DNA from 2 places in the Streptomyces sp. CC0208 genome. Region 2 is predicted to be linked to the other one. Evidence: riboswitches for the same ligand, from Rfam matches in the RefSeq annotation. Region 2 holds a riboswitch; the other holds the start of a gene.

Region 1 (9,376 bases), 4.8 Mb from region 2:
GATGAAGTCCTCGTTCATCGTCTCCATCATGCCCGAGCGGGTCAGCCGCGCGTAGATGGCGGAGTACAGCAGGGCGAGCGAGCACCAGGCCGGGAAGAGCGTGTTGGCCCACTGGGCCGGATTCTCGGTGAACGGCACATAGGTCCGCCCGAAGATCGGCCACTGGTAGGTGAAGAGCAGCAGCGCCAGGTTGCCCGTGAAGAACATGGGCAGCGAGACACCGGCGAGCGCGACGCCCATGAAGGTGCGGTCGAAGAAGCTGCGGGGCTTGAGGGCCGAGATCACACCGATCACGACACCGGACACCAGCCACATCACGGCAGCGCCGGCGGCCAGCGAGACGGTCACCGGAATGCGGGAGGTGAGCTGCGGCCAGACCGCCTGGTGGTTCTTGAAGGAGTAGCCGAAGCACGGCGCGTCACAGTGCGCCGTCGTGGGGCCCAGGTTGTAGGTGGCGCCGGACACGATCCCCTTGATGAAGTGCCAGTACTGGGCGTAGAGGGGTTCGTCCAGACCGAGGTTCTGCTTGACCGCGGCGATGTCTGCCTTCGTCGGACTCTTTCCGATGTACTGCTGCGCGAGCTGGTCGGCGGTCTGGCCGGCCATCCGCGGCAGCAGGAAGAAGATCGCGAAGGTGACCGCGGTGACGACCAGCAGCAGGATCACTGCCGCGAACGTCCGACGGAGGATGTACGAGATCACGGGGACCGGCGCTGGTGCCCGCGGGCCGCGAGGCCCACGGGCACCAATGCCTTCACCTGCCTTCCGGGGCTACTTCTTGGTCGTGCCGATGTTGAGGTAGTCGTACTGACCGCTGAAGGCCGCCGTGGACACCAGGTTGGTGTAGCCGGACGGGCGGTACAGCAGGACCTTGAAGTAGGTCAGCGGGACGAGCGCCGCCAGGTCCATGGCGCGCTTGTCGATCTGCCCGTACAGGCCGTTGCGGGTGGTGTCGTCCTCGGTGGCGATGGCCTTCTCCAGCATCTCGTTGACCTGCTTGTCGTTCAGGTACGAGAGGTTGGTGTTGCCGGACGTGCCGATCGCGTCACCGTGCAGGATCTGCTGCAGGAAGCCGTAGCCGGAGTTCCAGTCGGCACCCCACTGCATCATGTGCAGGCCGATGTTCTGCTTCTTGTCGAACGTCGGCACACCCGCGTAGTCGGTGAAGTACTTGCCCGACGGGTACTGCTTCAGGCTGGCGTTGATGCCGACCTTCTTCAGCGAGGCGATGATCGCGGTGGCCGCGTCGATCTCCTGCGGGCGGTCGCTGCGCGCCGAGATGTTGGTGTTGATCGTCGTCTTGCCGCAGGCCTTCAGCTGCTCCTTGGCCTTGGCGACGTCACCCTTGTTGCCGTCGGTCGCGTAGACGTCGGCCTTCTGGTAGCCGGTGATGTCCGGCGGCAGGACGGTCGTGGCGATGTCACCGCGGATCGGGCCGCCCTCGGCGGTCTGCACGGAGACCTTGTCGATGGCGTACTCGACGGCCTTGCGGCACTCGACCTTGTCGAACGGCGCGACCTGGTTGTTGATCGCCAGGTAGACCAGACGGCCACCGTAGGTGTTGTCCGTGTTGGCCTTCAGGTCGGCGCTGTTGACGACCTTCGCCTGGGTCGCGGCCTGGACACCGGTACCGCCGAGGTCGATCGCGTCACCGGCCTGGACGTCCTGGTCGATGGTCTCCGGGTTGACCTTCAGCTTGACGACGATCTTGTCCGGGTACTGCTTGCGCAGCGGGTCGGTCTTCGGGTCCCAGTTCTCGTTCTTGACGAGGACGGCCTGCTTGCCCTCGTCGTAGCTCTGGAACTTGTACGAGCCCGAGGACACGATGCTCTTGACGTAGTCGATGCCGGTGTCCTTGGCCTTCGGCACCGGAGCCGTCTGCGGCGTCGCGACCAGGTAGTCGAACTCCTGGAAGGGACGGTTGAGCTTGAAGACGATCGTGGTGTCGTCCGGCGTCTCGATGGACTTCAGGCCCTCGGCGCTCTTGTCCTTGTACGGGCCCTTGTACGCCTTGCCGCCCTCCATGAACTGCTGGAAGTAGTTCGGGCCGAGGGAGAGCACGTCACGCGCGAAGTTGGAGCGCTCGACGGCGTACTTGACGTCCTTCGAGGTGATCGGCGTGCCGTCCTGGAACTTCAGGCCGGAGCGGATCTTGTACGTCCAGGTCTTGCCGCCGTCGCTCGGCTCGCCCGCCTTCTCGGCGAGGTCCGGAACCAGCGTGTTGCCCTCCTCGCCCGCGCCGGGCTTGAAGGTCATCAGCGGGCGGGCGAACAGCCGGCTGAGGTTGTACATGTAGGCGTAGTACGTGTTGCCGGGGTCGAAGGAGTCCGGCACGTCCGACAACTCGTACGTGACCGTCCCACCCTTCTGGGAGGAGGCGTTGACGACACCCTTGGTCGCTGCGTTGGCCCCAGCCGACTTGTTCCCGTCTCCACCGTTGTCATCGGCCTTGCTGCAAGCCGAGAGCAACAGGCTCGCACTGCCGATGGCCGCCACTGCGGCCAGCGCTGACCTTCGCATGATGGTCTGCTTCCCCTTCAATTGTCGGAAATCTTGTGGACTCTCGCCGCGGTCGCGGGTCAGCGGCTGCGCGGGTCGAGAGCGTCGCGGAGACCGTCGCCGAGCAGGTTGAATGCCAGGACGGTCACGAAGATGGCCAGACCAGGCACGATCATGAACTGCGGGTCGACCTGGTAGTAGGTGACCGCCTGGTTGATCATGCCGCCCCAGGACGCCTGCGGGGGCTGGATGCCGACGCCGAGGAAGCTCAGCGACGCCTCGAAGAGGATGTTGGTCGGGATGAGCAGCGTCGAGTAGACGATGATCGGGCCGACGAGGTTCGGCAGCAGCTCCCGGAACAGGATGTACGGCCCCCTGGCCCCCATCCCGCGCGAGGCGTCGACGAACTCCCGCTCGCGCAGGGCCAGGGTCTGGCCGCGCACGATGCGGCCCAGGTAGGGCCAGTTGAAGAAGCCGATGACGAAGATCAGCACGCTGATGTGCAGCGGCAGACCCTCCAGGCCGAAGGCGCCGCCCTGGAGCGTGGCCGAGATGGCGATGGCGAACAGCAGGAGGGGGAACGCCAGGAAGGTGTCCATCAGCCGGCTGATGATCGTGTCGACCCGGCCGCCGTAGTAGCCGGCGACCACGCCGAGCACGGCGCCGATCGTGTTGGACAGGATCGTGGCGCCGAAGGCGACGACCAGCGAGACCCAGGAGCCCTCGAGGATGCGGGTCGCGATGTCGCGGCCGAACTTCGGCTCCACACCGAGCGGGTGCGACCAGCTCATGCCGCCGAAGTCGCCCTTGGGCAGCGAGGTGTTCGGGTCGATCAGATCCTGGTGCAGGGCGTTCGGGTCCAGCCCGAACATGGCCTGAATGGGCCGGGAGAGCACCGCGAGCAGGATCAGCAGGATGACGATCACGCCACCAACGACCGCCACCTTGTCCTTCTTGAACCGGGACCAGGCGATCTGCCCCAGGGAACGGCCCTCGATCTGCCCCTTTGCGGCGCCGACGAGGACAGCCTCCGGCTGCGCCTCGGCCTGCGCCCCGGTGGTCTCGATCGGTGCGGTCACAGTGACCCGACCCCTCTCGCCGGTGGTGACCGGCCTACACCTGCCGTGGATTACGGCTTTGTCGACTTGCTCAGCTCGCAGGGACTACTGATCCTGCGTCTGCCTGGGGAGTCTTCAGCTTCGCTGTGATCACCCGCCAGGCCTGGCGCCGAAAGTATGCGTAACCGTGATGCAGTACGAGGGATTCCGTTATCCGAACAACGGGTAACGACCCTCGGACGTATGTCAGTTGGGACAGAACGGCACAATAGGGCACGTTCGGTATGATCCGCCGCTATCTACGCGCGAAGAAATATGGCTGTTACGTAAAGGACGCGAACGGGTTGCCATCGCTCTCAGTAACCACCACGGGCGGGCGGGTAGCCGTACCCGGCCGCCGGTGCCTGGGCGGGGGATCCGTGGGCCTCGCGGTCGTAGAACGGACGGGCGCCGGCGCGCATCCACAGGGCCACCGGGTCGTACTCGTCGGACATCGCCACGGTCGACACCGGCAGCCCCTCCGGCACCGCGCCGATGGACTGCTGCATCATCGCGCGCACCGAGTCCACGGCCGAGGGACTGGTGTCGTACACGTCCAGGCCGATGGCGAGGTACGGCGCCCCGAGCGCCGGCTGCACCCAGGCGCGGCGCAGCGAGCGGACCGCCGGGGTGCGGTGCGCGTTCTGCACGAGCAGGGCGTAGAACTGGGGGATCTCGATGCCGGGTTCGGTGAGCCTGAGCGGTCCCGCGGGCTGGCGCTCCAGGCCGGTCGCGATGCGGCGCAGGTCGAGCCAGGGGATGCCGACGCCGCCGCCGGGGGCGTGCGGGTTGAGCCAGAGGCCGTAGTGGTCGGGATAGAGCGTGCGGGCCACGTCGAGGCCGTCGACCACCTCGTACGAACGGTTCCAGCCGCTGGCGCTCAGCTCCTGCGCCGAGGTCACACAGGGGGCGTAGCCGTAGCCGTCGACCTCCATGTTTCCGTACTGGGCGTCCGGGGAGCCGGACTGGCCGTGCCACAGGAGCATCCAGATCTGGCCGTTGTTCGGGGTCGCGAGAGCGCGCAGCAGCGCCTCGTAGGCGTCGTAGCGCCCGGGGGTCACCTGGCGCAGCATGTGCTCGACCGTGCCGGTCGCGGTGCCGCTGGCGCTCACGTCGTATCGCCCTTCTTGAAGTTGCCCCGAGTATGAAACCAGCTTAAGCGCCTACCGGGTCGGGACTCGTCGACCGTCGGCGGGTGCGGGTTGTTCGTGGCTGGTCGCGCCCCGCGGCGGAGCCGCAGATCGGCACAGCCCCGCGCCCCTGAGGGGGTGCGACTAGCCCTGTGTGTAGAAGGGCCGTACCTGGCCCCGCATCCAGTGGCCCACCGGGTCGTCCGCCACGTCCAGCAGGACCAGGTTGACCGGCCAGCGCACCGGGGTCTGCCCGAGGGCCCGGCCGAGGGCGTCCATCGGCAGGGTGCGCAGGTCGCCCTCCCACTGGGAGAGTTCCACGCCCACGAACATGACCGGGTCGGCCGTCTCGATGGCGGCCAGGCAGCGGCGGGCCGTCAGGACCACGCCCGTGGCCGCGAACTCGGCGGACGCGGCTGCCAGGAAGTCGACCGGGTCGTCCTGCCAGTCCGGCTCGTAGAGCTTGACCCGGCCGCCGGTGTTGGGCCCGTCCAGCGGGGTCCGGCCCACCCGGCAGAGGTCGGCGACGGCGGCGGGCGGCAGCGGGACTCCGACCACGCCGTCCGGGTTCACCGCGATGCCCACGTGCGGGGGCAGGCCGCGGGCGAACTCGACCGCCGGGGCGATGGTGTACGACAGATGGCTGCCGACGACCTGGCGGAACTGCTCCTCGGAGCTGAAGACCGGGACGAACGCCTGGCCCCCGATCTCCAGGGTGGGCAGGTCGAGGGGGCCGCTGTGCGGGCCGCCGCCGTTCGGCAGCGGGATCCAGACGAAGCTGCGGCCGAGCACCTCGATGATCCGGCCGCCCGCGGAGGGCATGCCGAGGGAGGCCGAGAGCACCTCCTCCAGCTCGTTGCCGGGCCAGCCGCCGTGCGGATGGGGGTGTGCCGAGTGCGCCGGGAAGTCCGCGGGAAGATCCGCTGGGAAGTCCATCTGTCTGACCGCCTGCTGTGAACCGCTGATGTGGCTGAAAGGCTAGCGGGTGCGGGCGGTTCGCGACTCAGCCCGTGAACCCGATCCGCCGCAGGACGTCCGCCGCCTCCCGGTCGATCAGCACCGCCGAGCCGCAGCCCTGGGGCAGATCGCCGCGCTCCACGGAGCGGATCAGCCGCGCGGCGGCCCCCCGGTGCCGCAGGAAGGCATACCGCGAGACCTCCCGGCCGCGCTCGCGCTGGCCCTCCAGCGCGGTGTCCGCCGTGACGTCGAGCAGCAGCAGGTGCAGGGTGCCGCCCCGGCGCCGGGCCTCGCGGGCCAGCCAGCCCCGCACCCAGGCCTGCGTCCCGCAGTCGTGCACCACGACTCCCTCGCCGGAGCGCAGGGCGCGGCGCAGTCCGGCGTAGTGCGCGAGCCGGACCAGCGGGCGGTAGAGGGCGTACGGCAGTAGGCGGGAGAGCCGGGCGTCCCAGCGGTCACGGGTGTCCTGGGAGTCGACTCCGATCCCCGTGACCGCGCGCTTCATCAGCGTGGACTTGCCGCTGCCGGGCAGGCCGGTGATGACGACGAGGTCGCCGGGGCCGAAGAGCAGGGCGTGCGGGCTGCGGCCGGCGCGGTCGCGCAGGTCACGGACGACCGGGCGGGCGCCGCGGGCCTCGACGGCCGGGGCCGCGGGCTGCTCCGGCAGCGCGAGGGCCGAGGTCGTCGCGTACGCCGTGGTCCTGTTCACCGTCATCGTCCTCCTCCGGGGTCGGGGTTCCCCTCCCCACCGAGCGTAAAGAGAAGGTAATGGACGATCTCTCGCGTTTCTGTACGCGTACCGCCACAAGCCGGTTACAGAAGGGAGGGGCCGAGGCAGCCCTGCCGTCGGCGTCCGAGGCGTGCAATGATGTCGGCGCCAACTGCATACCGGCCGCTTGAATCCGCGCGGGAGAGTCCCGGGGTACGTGTACCCGGGCGCCGAAGGAGCAAGTCCCTCCCTTGAATCTCTCAGGCCCCGTTACCGCGCGGGCGAGGCACATCTGAAAAGCGGGCCGCCCCCTCGAAGGCGGCCCCACCCACGGTGCAAGCCATGTTCTTCATGGCGAACCTCTCAGGTTCCGATGACAGATGGGGAGGAATACCTCGCCCGTCACACCCATGTCCTGGGATCCTTGGAGACGACCGTCCGATGAGCAGTTCTGAACCCCGTCTCACCGCACTCGACGCCCTGCACCGCTCGCTCGGTGCGACCATGACCGACTTCGCCGGCTGGGACATGCCCCTGCGGTACGGCTCCGAGCGCGACGAACACAACGCGGTACGCACGCAAGCCGGGCTCTTCGACCTCTCCCACATGGGCGAGATCACCGTGACCGGACCGCAGGCCGCACAGCTGCTGAACTTCGCCCTCGTCGGCAACATCGCCTCCGTCGGCGTCGGCCGGGCCCGCTACACCATGATCTGCCAGGCCGACGGCGGCATCCTGGACGACCTGATCGTCTACCGGCTCGGCGAGACCGAGTACATGGTGGTCGCCAACGCCTCCAACGCCCAGGTCGTGCTCGACGCACTGACCGAGCGCGCGGCCGGCTTCGACGCCGAGGTGCGTGACGACCGGGACGCCTACGCGCTGATCGCCGTACAGGGGCCTCAGTCCCCCGGGATCCTCGCGTCCCTGACCGACGCGGACCTCGACGGCCTCAAGTACTACGCCGGTCTGCCGGGCACGGTCGCCGGGGTGCCGGCGCTGATCGCGCGCACCGGGTACACCGGTGAGGACGGCTTCGAGCTGTTCGTGAAGCCGGAGCACGCGGTCGAACTGTGGCAGGCGCTGACCAAGGCCGGCGAGGGCGTCGGGCTCGTCCCGTGCGGACTGTCCTGCCGGGACACGCTGCGCCTGGAAGCGGGCATGCCGCTGTACGGGCACGAGCTCTCGCGGGAGCTGACGCCCTTCGACGCCGGGCTCGGCCGGGTCGTGAAGTTCGAGAAGGACGGGGACTTCGTCGGGCGGGAGGCGCTCCAGCGGGCCGCCGAGCGCGCCGCCGCCGCGCCGCCGCGCGTCCTCGTCGGCCTGGTCGCCGAGGGGCGTCGCGTCCCGCGTGCCGGGTACGCGGTCGTCGCGGGCGGCGAGGTGATCGGCGAGGTCACCTCCGGCGCCCCCTCCCCCACCCTGGGCAGGCCGATCGCGATGGCGTACGTCGACGCCGCGCACGCGACGCCCGGCACGACCGGTGTCGGTGTGGACATCCGGGGCAGCCACGAGCCGTACGAGGTCGTGGCGCTGCCGTTCTACAAGCGCCAGAAGTAGCCGCACAGAAGTAGCCGTCGTAGGTGATGCTGGGCACAGAGTCGCTGCTCACGCACGCCTTTCGCAGTCCCCCCTTCATCACCACTCCCCCGCGTACAGGAGAATTCAGGCCATGAGCAACCCCCAGCAGCTGCGTTACAGCAAGGAGCACGAGTGGCTGTCGGGCGCCGAGGACGGCGTCTCGACGGTCGGCATCACGGAGCACGCGGCCAACGCGCTCGGCGATGTCGTCTTCGTCCAGCTCCCGGAGGTCGGTGACACGGTGACCGCGGGCGAGACCTGCGGCGAGCTGGAGTCGACCAAGTCGGTGTCCGACCTGTACTCCCCCGTCTCCGGTGAGGTCACCGAGGTCAACGAGGACGTCGTGAGCGACCCGGCGCTGGTGAACTCCGCCCCCTTCGAGGGCGGCTGGCTGTTCAAGGTACGCGTCGCGGAGGAGCCGGCCGACCTGCTCTCCGCCGACGAGTACACCGCCTTTTCCGCCGGCTGAGGAGTCCGCACCTGATGTCCGCACTGAACACGCCCCTGCACGAGCTCGACCCGGAGATCGCGGCCGCGGTCGACGCCGAGCTGGTCAGGCAGCAGTCCACCCTCGAGATGATCGCCTCGGAGAACTTCGCTCCGCTCGCGGTCATGGAGGCCCAGGGCTCGGTCCTCACCAACAAGTACGCCGAGGGCTACCCGGGCCGCCGCTACTACGGCGGCTGCGAGCACGTCGACGTGGCCGAGCAGATCGCGATCGACCGGGTCAAGGAGCTGTTCGGCGCCGAGTACGCCAACGTGCAGCCCCACTCCGGTGCCTCCGCGAACCAGGCCGCCCTGTTCGCGCTGGCCCAGCCGGGCGACACCATCCTCGGTCTCGACCTCGCGCACGGTGGTCACCTGACCCACGGGATGCGGCTGAACTTCTCCGGCAAGCAGTTCAATGTCGTCGCCTACCACGTGGACGAGTCGGGTCTCGTCGACATGGCCGAGCTGGAGAAGCTCGCGCGCGAGCACCGGCCGAAGGTGATCATCGCGGGCTGGTCCGCCTACCCGCGGCAGCTGGACTTCGCGGAGTTCCGCCGGATCGCCGACGAGGTCGAGGCGTACCTGTGGGTCGACATGGCCCACTTCGCCGGTCTGGTCGCGGCCGGGCTGCACCCGAACCCCGTCGAGCACGCCGACGTGGTCACCTCCACCACCCACAAGACGCTGGGCGGACCGCGCGGCGGGATCATCCTCGCCAAGCAGGAGTTCGCGAAGAAGCTGAACTCCTCCGTGTTCCCGGGCTTCCAGGGCGGTCCCCTGGAGCACGTGATCGCGGCGAAGGCGGTGTCCTTCAAGGTCGCGGCCTCCGAGGAGTTCAAGGAGCGCCAGCGGCGTACGGTGGACGGTGCGCGCATCCTCGCCGAGCGTCTGACGGCCGACGACGCCCGGGAGGC
Region 2 (9,376 bases):
GCTCAAGCACACGGGCGACAGCGGCCAGGCCGACCTCGTGGGCATCCTCTCGGGCGCCGTGGAGGTCCACGGGCCGGGCGTCAAACTGGTCGTGAACGATGCCAAGGAAGCCAGTACGGGGGGCGACGGGAACCCGCGAGAGACGTCGGGGTTCTCCGACACCGGGCGAGTGCGCGACCGTGACATGCAGCGGGTCGTGAACGGGCTGTGGGAGTCGGGGGCCGAGGCCATCTCCATCAACGGACAGCGGCTGACCGCGCTGTCGGCGATCAGGGCCGCGGGTGACGCGATACTGGTCGACAACAAGCCGCTGGTTCCGCCGTATACGGTGCTCGCGGTGGGGGACGGGCAGCGGCTGAGCACCAGGTTCCAGGACAGCGCCGACGGGCTGTATCTGCACGCCCTGCAAGAGAACTACGGCATCCGGACCGCCATCTCCGCGGAGGACGACCTCCGGCTGCCGGCCGCACCGAGTGTGATCGTACGTACAGCAGAGCCGAGAACTGAGAAGGGCACATCGTGATCGCCGTACTGGGCCTCGTCGTGGGAGTCGTGGCCGGCCTGTTGGTCCGGCCTGAGGTTCCGGCGGTCGTCGAGCCTTATCTGCCGATCGCCGTGGTGGCGGCGCTCGACGCAGTGTTCGGAGGGCTGCGGGCCATGCTCGACGGCATCTTCGACGACAAGGTCTTCGTCGTGTCGTTCCTGTCGAACGTGGTCGTGGCCGCGTTGATCGTGTTCCTGGGCGACAAGTTGGGCGTGGGCGCCCAACTGTCGACCGGTGTCGTCGTCGTGCTCGGCATCCGGATCTTCTCCAATGCCGCGGCGATCCGTCGGCACGTCTTCCGGGCGTGACGCCGATGAGCGAACAGGAAGAGACCCCCGGCGGCAGGCTGCGCAAGGAACTGCCCGAGGAACTCCCGGCGACGCCGGCAGAGGAGACCGAGGGGCCCGGCGCGCCGGCTGCGGAGCCCGGGCTGACCGGTCGTCAACGGCTTGTGCAGGGGCTGTGGCCGCCCCGCGTGACGCGGGCCCAACTCATCGTCGCCGTCCTGCTGTTCGGCCTCGGATTCGGCCTCGCCGTCCAGGTGGCGTCCAACAGCGACAGTGACAGCGCGCTGCGGGGCGCGAGGCAGGAAGATCTTGTCCGCATCCTCGATGAACTGGACGACCGTACTCAGCGTCTTGAAGACGAGAAGCAGGGCCTCGAGAAGCAGCGGGACGAGCTGGAGAACAGCTCCGACCAGGCCGAGGAGGCCCGCAAGCAGACGGTCGAGAAGGAGCGGCAACTCGGCATCCTCGCGGGCACGGTGGCCGCTCAGGGGCCGGGCATCACGATGACGATCGAGGACAACAAGGGGACGGTCGAGGCGGACATGCTGCTCGACGCGATCCAGGAGCTGCGGGCGGCAGGCGCGGAGGCGATCCAGGTGAACGGCGTACGCGTCGTCGCGGGAACCTATCTGTCGGACGCGGGCAAGAGCGTGAGCGTCGACGGGAACAAGATCACCGCGCCGTTTCGTTTCAAGGTCATCGGCAATCCGCAGGACCTCGAACCGGCGCTGAACATCCCTGGAGGCGTGGTGCAGACGCTCGAGAAGGAGCAGGCCACCATTACCGTCGAGCGGTCGGGCAAGATCGTCGTGGACGCCTTGCGAGCGGCGAAGCGGCCTGACTACGCTCGGTCGTCCTCCCAGTGAACCGGCGGTGCATGGGGGGCATCCGGCCAGGGCATGAGGTTGCGGGGGGTCGGCGCACCGAATGGGTGGTGCGTGGTGGAAACTGTCAGGTGGAAACGGACGTTGTGAGGATGTCCGGGTCGACCGGTGTGTTCAATCAGGGTTCGTCCTGCCCCACGGGCGGGTCTGTTTCGGTCAAGGGGAATCGCCCGTGAAGTTGTTTGCGAAGTTGTTCGGCAAGAGCGCCCGAGAAGGTAGCGACAACAACGCGACCGCTCGTCATCGCGCACAGCCCGACGCCGAGGGTCAGCGCCCGCTGTTCCGGGACCAGGTCGCCGGTCAGGGTGGTGACGTTTCCGGAGGTCAGGGCGTGCCGTCTGTTGACCCTGCCCAGTCCGGCGGCATAGGTTTCGGGCAGCCGTCAACCTCAAGTACGGGTGGAGGGTTTTCCCCTATGTCGGCCCTGGTGTGTACGAGGTGCGGTAACCGCAACGCGGAGAACAGCCGCTTCTGCTCCAACTGCGGCGCCCCGCTGCGGCCCGGTGCCGTGCCCGAGCGCCCCTCGGAGACGACCTCCACCATCTCCATCTCGGGTCTCGAGGCCTACGACTCCGAGGTCACCGGTCAGACCCAGATGCCGGCGCTCTCCCCGGAGGCGCAGGCGGCCGTCGACGCCCTCCCGCTGGGCTCCGCGCTCCTGGTGGTGCGCCGCGGACCGAACTCGGGCAGCCGTTTCCTGCTGGACGGCGAGCTGACCACGGCCGGCCGTCACCCGCAGAGCGACATCTTCCTCGACGACGTCACGGTCTCGCGTCGGCACGTGGAGTTCCGCCGCGGTCAGGACGGTTCGTTCACGGTGTCCGACGTGGGCAGTCTCAACGGCACCTACGTCAACCGCGAGCGGATCGACGCGGTCGCTCTGAACAACGGCGACGAGGTGCAGATCGGCAAGTACCGGCTGGTGTTCTACGCGAGCCAGCAGGGCTACTGACCCTCCCAGGGAAGGTCCATGCTTCAAACACCGAGCGGCGGTGCCGGACACGGCACCGCCGCCACGGACAGTGGGCTGATGAGCATCGGCACAGTGCTGAACGTGCTGCGCGACGAGTTCCCCGAAGTCACGATCTCCAAGATCCGTTTCCTGGAGTCCGAGGGCCTCATCGAACCGCAGCGGACCCCCTCCGGGTACCGGAAGTTCAGCAACCGGGACGTCGAGCGCCTCGGCCACGTCCTGAGAATGCAGCGGGACCACTATCTGCCGCTCAAGGTGATCCGGGAGCACCTGGACGCCATGGAGCGCGGCGAGGCCGTCGCGCTGCCCACGGTGGGCCGCCAGCGGGACGGAGAAACGGTCCTGGAGGTCTCCGAGGGCCCCACCGTGGCACGGATCGGCCGGGCCGAGCTGCTCGCCGCCGCCGAGATCGACGAGCCGCAGCTGGCGGAGTGGGAGGCGTACGGCCTCATCACGCCGCTGCCGGACGGGGCCTACGACGCCGAGGCGGTGACGGTGGCTGCACTTGTCGTGGAGCTCGGGCGGTTCGGGATCGAGCCGCGGCATCTGCGGGCGATGAAGGCGGCCGCCGACCGTGAGGCCGGGCTCGTGGACCAGGTGGTGGCCCCGCTGAAGCGCCACCGCAACCCGCAGACCCGCGCACACGCCGAAGCCCGCGCCAAGGAGCTGGCTGGGCTGACCGTGAAGCTGCACGCGGCACTTGTGCAGACCGCGCTCGGCGTGCGCCTGCCCTGAGGGCGTCGGGGGCCGGATCGTCCCCCGTTTCCTGCCCGACTACCCAAACGTCCCGGGCACGGCCTAGGGTTGCTGTGTGAACGAGCTCGATGTCGTAGGTGTCCGGGTCGAAATGCCCTCCAACCAACCGATCGTGCTCCTGCGTGAAGTGGGAGGCGACCGCTACCTCCCCATCTGGATCGGGCCGGGAGAGGCGACGGCGATCGCCTTCGCGCAGCAGGGCATGGCCCCCGCACGACCGCTGACGCACGACCTGTTCAAGGACGTGCTGGAGGCGGTCGGCCAGGAGCTCACCGAGGTGCGCATCACGGATCTGCGTGAGGGCGTCTTCTACGCGGAGCTGGTCTTCGCCAGTGGGGTCGAGGTGAGCGCGCGGCCGTCCGACGCCATAGCGCTGGCCCTGCGCACCGGGACGCCGATCTACGGCAGCGACGGAGTGCTCGACGACGCCGGTATCGCGATCCCGGACGAGCAGGAGGACGAAGTGGAGAAGTTCCGCGAGTTCCTCGACCAGATCTCCCCCGAGGACTTCGGCACCAGCAGTCAGTGAGGCGGCCGGGGCCGATCCGGCGGATCAGCGGTCCGTGACGGGTCGGCCGTGTCCGGTCGTCACCAAAATGCTGGCATTTGCCACCGGCGCCGGAGAGCGTCCTGCGGCCCGTTCGGAGCGCATTCGGCTAGCCTTTCCCCGCAGTGGGGTACGGCAAACCACTCCTAGGGTGATTATCACTCGGCGTGCCGAGTGTGGCGATCGTTGACGCACCCCTGGTGACTGCCTACCGTCGAGAAGGCAGGTCAAGGACGGAGGTCGGCGTGAGAAGCAGCGGCGACGGTACGGCTGGGGGTGCCCCCGGACGGAGTCTCGGGGCGAGCGGTCCGTACCCTCCCCCAAGCTCTCAACTGCCTTCGAGGTGGGGGGACCCCCATCCCGGCAGCGCTTTTCAGGGCAGCGCGGCCGATCACGCTCCGCAGCGACCGACGGCCGTGCCGAGCAGCGGAGGGGCGAGGTCCATGGCGTCCGAGCAGATCGGCTATCGCGGTCCTACGGCCTGCGCGGCGGCCGGTATCACCTACCGGCAACTCGACTACTGGGCGCGCACCGGGCTCGTGGAGCCGAGCGTGCGGCCCGCCCACGGGTCGGGGACGCAGCGGCTCTACAGCTTCCGGGACGTCGTCGTTCTCAAGATCGTCAAGCGGTTCCTCGACACCGGCGTGTCCCTGCAGAACATCCGCACCACCGTCCAGCACCTGCGGGAGCGAGGGTTCCAGGACCTGGAGCGCATGACCCTCATGAGCGACGGGGCCACGGTGTACGAGTGCACCTCGCCCGACGAGGTCCACGCGCTGCTCCAGGGCGGCCAGGGCGTCTTCGGGATCGCCGTGGGTGTCGTGTGGCGGGATGTCGAGAGCGCCCTGTCGCAGCTGCACGGGGAGCGCATCGACACGGGGGAGACGCTCATCGGGCACAACCCCGCGGACGAGCTGGCCAGGCGCCGCAACCGGGCGGTCTGAGGCCTGCCCCGCCGTCCGCGGCGGGGCATTGTCAGTGGCGTAGGGCAGCATCGGACATGTGAGAAAAGCGCCCACGATCCTGCATCTCGACATGGATGCCTTCTACGCCTCGGCGGAGCAGGCGTCCAAGCCGAGTCTGCGCGGGAAGGCCGTAGTCGTGGGCGGGCTGGGGCCGCGGGGAGTGGTGGCCACCGCGTCCTACGAGGCCCGGGTGTTCGGGGTGCACTCGGCGATGCCCATGGCTCAGGCGAGACGGCTCGCGCCGAACGCCGCGTATCTCGTGCCGCGCTTCGGGTTCTACAAGGCGATCAGCGAGCAGGTGATGGGCCTGCTGCGAGAGCTGTCGCCGCTCGTGGAGCCGCTGAGCCTGGACGAGGCGTTCGTGGATCTGGAGGCCGAGGGGGCGGCCTGGGACGAGGCGTCGGCGCGGCTGGTCGGGGCGAAGCTGCGGGCTGACATACGGGCCTTCACGGGGCTCACGGGGTCGGTGGGGCTGGCCGCGTCCAAGATGCTCGCGAAGATCGCCTCCGAACAGGCCAAGCCGGACGGGCTGGTGGTGATCGAGCCGGGCACCGAGCGGGCGCTGCTCGGGCCGCTGTCGGTGCGGACCCTGCCGGGGGTGGGGCCGGCGACGGGGGACCATCTGCGGCGGGCCGGGATCCATACCGTCGACGAGATCGTCGAGGCGGGGGAGGACGAGCTCGTACGGCTGCTCGGGAAGGCGCACGGGCACGGGCTGTACGCGATGGCGCTGGCGCGGGACGAGCGGGCCGTGGTGGCGGAGCGGGAGACCAAGTCGGTGTCGGTGGAGGACACGTACGACGTGGACATCCATGACCGGGTCCGGGTGGGGCTCGAGGTGCAGCGGTTGGCGGACCGGTGTGTGCGCAGGTTGCGGGGGGCCGGGTTGTCGGGGCGGACCATTGTGTTGAAGGTGCGGCGGTACGACTTCTCGACCTTGACGCGGTCCGAGACCCTGCGGGGGCCCACGGACGATCCCGCGGTGGTGCGGGAGGCCGCCCTGCGGCTGCTGGAGGGCGTCGACTCGACGGGGGGCGTGCGGTTGCTGGGGGTGGGGGTGTCCGGGCTTGCCGACTTCACGCAGGAGGACCTGTTCGCCCAGGCCGCGGGGGAGAGGGTGGACCATGCCGTCGAGGAGGTGGCTGACGACGTCTCTGCCGAGGAGCGGGACGTGGTGGTCGAGCGGCGGTGGGTTGCCGGTCATGACGTGCGGCACGCGGAGTACGGGCACGGGTGGGTGCAGGGGAGCGGGCTGGGGCGGGTGACCGTGCGCTTCGAGACGCCGGATTCGGAGCCGGGGCGGGTGCGGACGTTTCTTGTCGACGACCCTGCGCTGGAGTCGGCCGAGCCGTTGCCGTTGGTTGAGGTGATGGGTGCCCGGCCGCGTCATCCGTGACGGGTTCTTCGGCGGGTGCGGGGGCTCCGCCGGGCTGGGGTGGGTCAGCGGGGCGTGTAGGGCGCTCGTCGGGGGCTGCGGGTGGGGTCGGGGAGGTTATGTGGGCGTCCGGCCTTGCGGTGGGCCTGTAGGGCGCAGGGAGGGGGCGGCGTCGAGGAGTGCGAGTGCCTTGGCGGTCATGAAGCGGGGCCGCGGGCGGTGCTGTCGGCTTGCTTCGGCTCGGCTGCCGAGGTCCGGGCGGGGGCTTGGAGGTGGTGGGCGCCTGATGCGCCGGGGTGGCCAGGCGGGTCTGTGGGCCGGCCGGCGGGGCCGGGGTGGGAGTCGGTTGGGCGCGGACAGTGAGCTGGGTGCGGCCTGGTGCCGGTCGGGTTGGGCTTCGGTCGGGTAGGGGCCGGTGCTGCTGGATTGTGGCGGTTCGGGGGTGGTCGGCTGGCGCCGGGGCTTACGGCTTGTGTCGCGGGGACTGGTCGGGTTGGGCTTCGGTCGGTGGGGGCCGGTGCTGGTCTGTCGTGAGGGCTCGTGGTGGGGCTTACGGCTGGTGTCGGTCGGGCGGGGCTTCGGTCGGGGAGGGCCTCGGTCACGTACGCGGTCGGCACCGCTCGGCGGCTCGCAGGGGGCTTAAGGCGTGTCTGGCGGGGGCTGGTGTCGGTCGGGTTGGGCTTCGGTCGGGTGGGGGGCCGGTGCTGGTCTGTCGTGACGGCTCGCAGGGGGCTTAAGGCGTGTCTGGCGGGGGCTGGTGTCGGTCGGGTTGGGCTTCGGTCGGGTGGGGGGCCGGTGCTGGTCTGTCGTGACGGCTCGCTCGGGGGCTTAAGGCGTGTCTGGCGGGGGCTGGTGGGGGTCGGGCTGGGCCTCGGTCGGTGCGCGGTCGGCGCTGCTCTGTCGTGACGGCTCGTGCCGGGGCTCGCTGCCTGTCTCGCGGGGCCGGGGTGTCCGTTAGAGGCGGTCAGGTGTGGGGCGTGTGACGGGGGGCGAAGAGCGCAGGCTTTGGTGCTGGGAGCGTCAGGGGTGGTCGTCAGGCCTCCACGTCCTCCGTGCCTGCCAGTCTGCCGAAGTTCCGGTCCGGGAACGGCGGTGGTGTGGCCAGGTCGAGGCCGTAGTGGTGGTAGAGCTGGAGTTCCTGGTCGGGGGAGAGGTGGCGGCCCACGCCGAAGTCGGGGGCGTCCTTGATGAGGGTGCGGTCGAAGGGGACGTGCAGGGAGCCGTCCACCAGTTCGCTCGGCTCCAGGGGCACGAAGGCGTCCCGGGTGAAGAGGCCGGTGCGTATGGCGGCCCACTCCGGCACGCCCGTCGCGTCGTCGAGGTAGACCTCGTCGACGGTGCCGATCCTGGTGCCGTTGCGGTCGAACGCCTTGCGGCCGATCAGGTTGCGCGGATCGATGTCGGTCTGCACGTGCCCTCCACTTGGTCGCAACTCATCCGAAGCGGTCGTAAGCACTACGAAAGAGCACATCGGGGCGTGCGGCCACTCGAAGACCCGTGCGGTGACCTCGCTGGTAGGCTTGCGAGCGGCTGCTGACCCCGCGCGGGAGAGTCCTCCGGACACCATCGGAGGCGCCGAAGGAGCAAATCCTCCCCGGAATCTCTCAGGCTCACGTACCGCACGGACGAGGTCACTCTGGAAAGCAGGGCGGGTGTCGACGGCTTCCGCCCTCACCGACGGTGAAAGCCGGGCGGCCTTCGGGTGGTCCGGTGAAGCTCTCAGGTTGAGATGACAGAGGGGGAGGCCGTCGGGGTACCCGCGCCGGGGTACCCCTCGAAGGTCGCGTCAGACCAGGAGGCCTCCGCAATGACCGCCCACCGCATTCCGCTCTCCGAGCTCGAACAGGGAATTCCCTTCGAGCAGCGTCACATCGGCCCTGACCACGAGGCTCGCGCCAAGATGCTCGCGCAGGTCGGCTACGGCTCGCTGGACGAGCTCACGGCCGCCGCGGTGCCGGATGTGATCAAGAACGCCGATGCGCTGGAACTGCCCGGTGCGCGCACCGAGGCCGAGGTGCTGGCCGAGCTGCGGTCGCTGGCCGACCGCAACCAGGTGCTCGACTCCATGATCGGACTCGGGTACTACGGCACCTTCACCCCGCCCGTCATCCTGCGCAACGTCATGGAGAACCCGGCCTGGTACACGGCCTACACGCCGTACCAGCCGGAGATCTCGCAGGGACGGCTCGAGGCTCTGCTCAACTTCCAGACCATGGTCGCCGACCTCACCGGGCTGCCCACCTCCGGAGCCTCGCTGCTCGACGAGGGGACCGCGGCGGCCGAGGCCATGGCACTGTCCCGCCGGATGGGGAAGAACAAGAAGGGGCTCTTCCTCGTCGACGCCGACGTGCTGCCGCAGACCATCGCCGTGATCCAGACCCGTGCCGAGCCGACCGGCCTCGAGGTCGTGGTCGCCGACCTCAGCGACGGGATCCCGGCCGAGGTCGCCGGGCGTGAGATCAACGGCGTGCTGGTCCAGTACCCCGGCGCCTCCGGGGTCGTACGGGACATCAAGCCGCTCATCGACCAGGCTCACGAGCTCGGCGCGCTCGTGACCGTCGCCGCCGATCTGCTCGCGCTGACCCTGCTGAGGTCGCCGGGTGAGCTCGGGGCGGACATCGCGGTCGGGACCACGCAGCGGTTCGGTGTGCCGATGGGCTTCGGCGGGCCGCACGCCGGATACATGGCCGTCCAGGAGAAGTTCGCCAGGAGCCTGCCCGGGCGGCTCGTGGGCGTGTCCGTGGACGCCGACGGCAACAAGGCCTACCGGCTCGCGCTGCAGACGCGTGAGCAGCACATCCGCCGGGAGAAGGCGACCAGCAACATCTGCACCGCGCAGGTGCTGCTCGCGGTCATGGCCGGGATGTACGCCGTCTACCACGGGCCCGACGGGCTCAAGGGCATCGCGCGGCGGACGCACCGGTACGCGAACATCCTCGCCGCGGGGCTGACGGCCGGTGGGGTCGAGGTCGTGCACGGGTCGTACTTCGACACGCTGACCGTACGGGTGCCGGGCAAGGCCGCGGAGATCGTCTCCGCGGCGCG

The links. A riboswitch is a leader RNA that binds a small molecule or an ion and turns the genes downstream of it on or off. The one in region 2 is predicted to bind glycine.
Region 1: linked by a shared signal. The riboswitch ahead of gcvT (glycine cleavage system aminomethyltransferase GcvT) and the one ahead of gcvP (aminomethyl-transferring glycine dehydrogenase) in region 2 are both predicted to bind glycine.

What each region holds. Positions count from the first base shown of each region.
Region 1 is NZ_CP031969.1:2,737,323-2,746,698, forward strand. It holds gene D1369_RS12265 (ABC transporter permease) at 1-702, opposite strand, end outside; gene D1369_RS12270 (ABC transporter substrate-binding protein) at 772-2,520, opposite strand; gene D1369_RS12275 (ABC transporter permease) at 2,580-3,578, opposite strand; gene D1369_RS12280 (enhanced serine sensitivity protein SseB C-terminal domain-containing protein) at 3,914-4,708, opposite strand; gene D1369_RS12290 (enhanced serine sensitivity protein SseB) at 4,871-5,662, opposite strand; gene D1369_RS12295 (AAA family ATPase) at 5,730-6,398, opposite strand; glycine riboswitch at 6,581-6,678, shown strand; gene gcvT (glycine cleavage system aminomethyltransferase GcvT) at 6,834-7,952, shown strand; gene gcvH (glycine cleavage system protein GcvH) at 8,065-8,442, shown strand; gene glyA (serine hydroxymethyltransferase) at 8,457-9,376, shown strand, end outside.
Region 2 is NZ_CP031969.1:7,513,479-7,522,854, forward strand. It holds gene D1369_RS34520 (DUF881 domain-containing protein) at 1-523, shown strand, start outside; gene D1369_RS34525 (small basic family protein) at 520-852, shown strand; gene D1369_RS34530 (DUF881 domain-containing protein) at 858-1,697, shown strand; gene D1369_RS34535 (FHA domain-containing protein) at 1,759-2,667, shown strand; gene D1369_RS34540 (MerR family transcriptional regulator) at 2,686-3,423, shown strand; gene D1369_RS34545 (bifunctional nuclease family protein) at 3,500-3,973, shown strand; gene D1369_RS34550 (MerR family transcriptional regulator) at 4,237-4,935, shown strand; gene D1369_RS34555 (DNA polymerase IV) at 4,994-6,352, shown strand; gene D1369_RS34560 (PRC-barrel domain-containing protein) at 7,365-7,742, opposite strand; glycine riboswitch at 7,866-7,961, shown strand; gene gcvP (aminomethyl-transferring glycine dehydrogenase) at 8,139-9,376, shown strand, end outside.